DNA from 2 places in the Alteromonas sp. ABV4_150 genome. Region 1 is predicted to be linked to the other one. Evidence: predicted binding sites of a transcription regulator. Region 1 holds the regulator's gene; the other holds the start of a gene.

Evidence for each region. Region 1 encodes sigma-54, which starts transcription at its own class of promoters, with help from an activator protein. Its sites were predicted from a motif close to GTTGGCACGNNNNTNGNNT; they were not measured.
Region 2: a site for sigma-54 is predicted at 1,629-1,647, ahead of xdp1 (exosortase-dependent surface protein XDP1). Genes of this name have one in related genera too.

Annotation. Positions count from the first base shown of each region.
Region 1 is NZ_CM149971.1:812,367-815,515, forward strand. Features, by position in the region: gene lptA (lipopolysaccharide transport periplasmic protein LptA) at 1-225, shown strand, start outside; gene lptB (LPS export ABC transporter ATP-binding protein) at 228-953, shown strand; gene ACYX4M_RS03500 (RNA polymerase factor sigma-54) at 1,027-2,508, shown strand; gene hpf (ribosome hibernation promoting factor) at 2,539-2,826, shown strand; gene ptsN (PTS IIA-like nitrogen regulatory protein PtsN) at 2,840-3,149, shown strand, end outside.
Region 2 is NZ_CM149971.1:6,347-9,495, forward strand. Features, by position in the region: gene pssA (CDP-diacylglycerol--serine O-phosphatidyltransferase) at 1-200, opposite strand, end outside; gene xdp1 (exosortase-dependent surface protein XDP1) at 577-1,512, shown strand; gene xdp1 (exosortase-dependent surface protein XDP1) at 1,701-2,549, shown strand; gene prsT (XrtA/PEP-CTERM system TPR-repeat protein PrsT) at 2,637-3,149, shown strand, end outside.

The DNA of each region.
Region 1 (3,149 bases):
CGCTATGAGGTGGTTAATCGCACTATTTCTCTGGCCGGTAATGCTGAACTACAGCAAGATTCTAGTAAAGTACAAGGGGATAAAATTACGTTCGATATGATTACTGAACAATTGCTTGCAACAGGTGGCGCCGGTGAAAATGGTGAAGGTCGAGTAACAACAGTGTTTACTCCTGACACTATTCGTAAAACGTCGTCTAAGAAAGACAACGAGGGCAATGAATAGCAATGGCAACTTTGAGCGCTAAAAACCTTGCTAAATCGTATAAATCGCGACAAGTCGTTCGCGATGTGAGTCTTTCAGTTTCTACTGGGCAAATTGTCGGTCTTCTTGGCCCAAATGGTGCTGGTAAGACCACCACTTTTTACATGATTGTTGGCTTGGTCAACCTAGACAAAGGCAAGATTGAAATTGATGATAGTGAGCTTACTCACCAGCCAATGCATGAGCGCGCACGCCGCGGTATAGGCTACCTTCCGCAAGAAGCGTCAATTTTTAGAAAGCTTACGGTACATGAAAATATCATGGCCATTTTGCAAACCCGTAAAGATTTAAATTCACAACAGCAAGAAGAAGAAGCTGATGCACTACTTGATGAATTTAATATCAACCATATACGTAATAGTACGGGCATGAGTTTGTCAGGGGGAGAACGTCGTCGAGTTGAGATTGCTCGCGCTCTGGCAGCGAAACCACAATTTATTTTGTTAGACGAACCATTTGCCGGTGTTGATCCAATATCAGTTAATGATATAAAGAAGATAATACAGCATCTTCGCGATAGGGGTATTGGTATCCTTATCACGGACCATAACGTACGCGAAACATTGGATGTTTGCGAAAAGGCGTACATTGTGAGTCATGGTGAGCTTATTGCGCAAGGAACCGCGGAACAGGTTTTAAGTAATCAAAAAGTAAGGGATGTATACCTAGGCGAACAATTCAGGCTATAGTTAATGTAACCGAATTGTCATTTTTCAGTTTCGCTCTGGTATATTCAATTTAGAGCATTTAAATAAGACGTAGATGAAACCATCTTTACAGCTAAAATTTAGCCAACAACTTACCATGACACCTCAGTTGCAGCAGGCTATCAAGCTGCTGCAGCTTTCTACACTTGATCTCCAGCAAGAGATTCAAGAGGCACTCGACTCTAATCCACTGTTAGAAGTGGAAGAAGGTAACGACGAGCCACAAGTAGAAAAGAACAATGTCGATAGTGACGATAGTGCAGCTGAAGCGACAGCTTCTGCATCAAGCGACACGCTAGAAGCAGGAGATGCACTGGAGAAGAACGACCTTCCGGATGAGCTGCCTATCGACAGCACCTGGGACGAGTACTACTCCGCCTCTTCTGCGCCTGCGCCTGGCCCGTCTAATGATGACGAACAAATCTTCCAAGGTGAAACTACCGAAGACATCCAAGAGCATTTACTTTGGCAAATGCGCCTGACTCATTTTTCAGATACTGACCGTGCTATTGCCACAGCTATTATCGACTCAATTGACGAGTCGGGTTATCTGACCGTTACCCTTGACGATATCTTAGATGCTGTTAATGACGATGACTTAGAAGAGCCTATCGAAATGGACGAAATAGAATGTGTGCTTAAGCGCATTCAAATGTTCGACCCCATTGGTTCAGGTTCTCGTACACCTCAAGAGTGTCTTATGGTGCAATTGCGCCAGTTTTCAGAAGACACACCGTGGCTTACTGAAGCGAAGCAGCTTATTGAGGAATATTCAGACTTACTGAGCAGTAAAGACTACCGCACGCTAATGCGTAAGAGCCGATTGAAAGAAGATCAGCTGCGAGAAGCAATGCGTTTACTCCAAACCTTGAATCCTCGCCCAGGTAGTGCTTTAGTTACTAAAGAGCCTGAGTACGTTATTCCTGATGTCTCAGTAACCAAGAAAAATGGCCGTTGGGTGGTTGAGCTGAACCCCGACAGTCTGCCTAAATTAAGCGTAAATCAACAGTACGCAGCAATGAGTCGCCGTGCCAAGAATAGTAGCGATTCACAATTCATCCGCTCACACATGCAAGAGGCCAAGTGGTTCATAAAGAGCCTAGAGTCTCGTAACGATACCTTGATGAAGGTTGCAAATTGCATTGTGCAGCAACAAATGGGCTTTTTTGAGCACGGCCCGGAAATGATGAAACCAATGGTGCTAAATGATGTCGCAGAAATGGTAGATATGCACGAATCCACTATTTCACGTGTGACAACGCAAAAATACATGCATACGCCGCGTGGTATCTTCGAGCTGAAGTATTTCTTTTCAAGCCACGTTGCAACCGAGTCAGGTGGTGAGTGTTCATCCACAGCGATTCGTGCATTGATCAAGAAGTTAGTGGCTGCCGAAAATCCTAGCAAGCCGCTAAGTGATAGCAAGATTGCTTCGTTGTTGGCCGAGCAAGGCATAAAAGTCGCTCGGCGAACAATAGCAAAATACCGGGAATCGTTATCGATCCCGCCGTCGAACCAACGCAAAAGCCTTATCTAACTGGGCTTAATAATATAAGGAAGACGAAATATGCAAATCAACCTTACTGGTCATCATGTCGAAATCACCGACTCTTTGCGTAATTATGTCGATACGAAGTTCAGCAAACTTGAACGTCACTTTGATCACATTTCTAATGTGCATGTCATCCTGAACGTTGAAAAATTAAATCAAAAAGCCGAAGCGACCGTTCATTTAAGTGGCGCTGAAGTATTCGCATCCTCAGAAAATACCGACATGTATGCGGCGATTGACAGCATGGTTGATAAACTCGACCGGCAGGTAATCAAGCATAAGGAAAAACTGAAAAAACATTAGTAGTTAATTGAGTATGGATATACAAGCCATCGTAAGTCTGGACCGCACCGAGTGTGCGGTTCAGTGTAATAGTAAAAAGCGAATTCTTGAGATCATCGCTGATATCGCTGCCAAGCAGAACGATAACATCGACCAGGCAACTGTTCTAAATAGCTTGATGGCTCGAGAACGTATGGGTAGTACGGGTATTGGTAATGGCATAGCGCTGCCCCACGGCCGCCTCGCAGGCCTTGATAAAGTCATTGCTATTGTTGTAACCAGCACGCCTGCTATCAACTTCGATGCCCTAGATGAAAAGCCCGTAGACATATTTTTTGCACTTC
Region 2 (3,149 bases), 810 kb from region 1:
CCGAAGTCGCTTTGTGTGTTTGTCATTCTTGCCACGCGACCATCTAAGCCATCAAAGATCATAGCGACGAAGATAGCTACTGCGGCGGCCTCGAATCTTCCGTTCATGGATGAAACCACAGCAAAAAAACCGGAAAACAACCCTGCTGTTGTTAATAAGTTGGGAAGTAAGTATATCCCTTTACGTTTTTGATCAGACATATGTCCTCATACTTCTACATATACAATTGCACTAATTATTTCACAGATATGCAGGAACGCATAGCAAAGTAAAAAGACTGCCTCGTTCCTTTACATAACGCCGATGCTAAACGTTATTAGCTTTGCATTTATTACACGTACTCCTACCACAATGCCGGCGCTTGGCTTCTATTTATTCAGTACCGCGTATGCTCACGATTAAACAAACAACTAATAACTAGGTATACGGTTACATACCTTAAATAGCTCACCGTTCATATATCATACAAGTCCATGTTGAAATTAGGTACTACCAAGTTTGTGTTCGCATAATGTGCGCTTACATCACTCGGCGTGTACTTAAAGTGCTTTGCGCTTCATATATAGGAAAGCAATTATGCGAACGCTACAAAAAACGTTTTCTTTGCAAACTGTACTATTACTTTCCACAGCTTTGCTATCTACCCTGAGTGCTAATTCAGCATTCGCTACCTACTATAAAAAGCAAAGTTATTCTCACTGTGGGTCATCGAGCCAAAACAACGATCAAAGCAATGTATGTAACTCCCCGTTGGGAGAATACACTTACGATCTAGTCGATGACAAAGTGACACAAACCAATCAGACGAATAATTCCTTTGTTCAAATAGACGGATTAAATATTAATATGTCCGCCTTTTCTGACACACAAGGAGTTACCGGCGAAACAGTCGTTGGCGCAAAGTTAGAAAAAATCTCAGATAAATGGGCTTACGGAATAACAAACGATGATGAAGCATACTATCGTGGCGACGCCGACCACGCCATTGATAACCTCAATTACTTCTCTAGCGGCAGCGATAACTCGAAAAACTACCGCTTCACAAATGTAGAAAGAGATTATGATTTTATATTGCTCTCATTTGATTCTGCGGTAACGCTAACTGGCGCCAGTTTTTCTTGGCTTTATGATAGTAGAGATAGTCAAGTGTCTGTGGCTGCGCTTAGTAACACCTCTAAACTAACGTCTGGCGTTAACACATGGAGTCATATTGTTGAAGATGCCCTAACGTCAGCTTCATTCGACATTGAGAGTTGTGAATATTTAGATCACCGTGCAGATTTCACGTTTACTGAGTCAGCACAATATTGGCTTGTAGGGGCATACAATACAGTATTTGGAAATATTGGTGGAAAATTTAACAACGACGCTTTCAAACTCGCCAATATTGGTTTCTCTGTCGAAGAAACAACAGGTACACCAGATACCACTGAAGTGTCTGAACCTGGTACCATCGGCCTACTTATGGCTTGTTCGCTGTTCGTTATGTGGCGCCGCAAGAAAACCATTTAAAGAAATTAGACTTTAGATCACTGACAGGTGGTATAACCTGTCAGTTTTTTTTACTCACTTCTTTTCCCTCGCACCTTAATACAACAAAAAATACATAAAAAACATACACTTGAAAAATTGGCACAATTCCAGCTTAGAGAAAAAATAAATTGCCTCTTTGTTGAATTTAAGCTGTAAGGCCAATAACTATGAACAAGCTGTTAAAATTTTCATTTTCGTCGTTGCTTTTAATCTGTACGTCAGCGTCTTACGCTGGTGATTCAATGCTCGAATACTACAACTACGATATGATTGCTCAGAAAGTTAGCAAAGGATTTGAGCCTACAACTAACTCAATTAAAGTCGATAATTCTGATATCTACGTTTCTTATACGACTTGGGCGGACACAGAATATTCTGACACCGACGGTGATGAGCGTGTAGTAAGACAAAACGGCCTTAGTTATTCGAAGACATACGGCTTGTCAATGCGCAATAGAGACCATGGTGGCAACCTTACTGATTGGCATACTATCGATAACAACAAAGGTGACTGGAAATACGATTTCGACATGGTGCTTTTCTCATTTAGTGAAGAAGTAGCACTTACTAATACGAAGTTCAACTATCTTACTGGTGCCGGGAACGAACAACAGTTAACCGTTGTTGGATTCAATGATATCGACATATTTAAAAACGCATCGAACACTGTAACTACATGGGAAAATATTGCTTCATCAAGTGCCATCACTTCGATCACACATAAGAATATTTCTAGAACACCGCAAGGGCTTGGGAAGTATGAAGTAACCTATCCTACTTTGACCGAAGCAAAATATTGGCTTATCGGCGCATACAATACTTATTTTGATCCAAACGGTAGTATGGATGACTTTACTGGTTCAGGCTTTAAACTAGCCTCGCTAGGTATTTCTAGACAAGGCGAAAACACGACAACCGACGTCAATGAGCCTGGTGCTACGGCACTAATGCTAATGGGTATCGGACTGATGCTTTATCGCCGCAAGCGTCTCGTTTTATGGTTTAAAAACACGTAGAAAACACGTATCTTTAGAAGGTGGCTCAGGCCACCTTTTTTTATGCTATTTTTCAGCCAGCAGCTTGGCTATGTATTGAAGGTTAATATGGATTTTTTTAATAATAAAAAGCGTGTTGTAAAACGCGCCGTTGTCTCTGCAGTTGCCTCTTCATTAATCGCTTTCAACAGTTTTGCTACTACGTCAGAGGACTATGAAAAAGCGCTTACTGCGTTTAATCAAAACGAGTACGACGAAGCCTATATCCACCTGAAAAATAGCTTACAGAAAGACCCTGAAAACCTAGCTGCAAAAATCCTCATGGGCGAAATACTGCTTATTAATGGCTACCTAACTGCAGCTGAGATGGAGTTTGTAGAAGCGCTGGAAATGGGTGCCGATATAAACCTTCTGGCAGAGCCGCTTGGTAACACATGGCTATTTCTAAACAGATATCAAGAGATTGTAGACTTCTCTGATATAGACAAGCTGTCGGGTGAAGCCGAGCGCGAGTGGCTTTTAATTCGTGCCACGGCGTGTATTAGATTGGAAGATGAGCAATGCGCTTTACGTGATTACAACACCATAGTTTCCCGTACGCCAGACTTCGTACCTGCCATT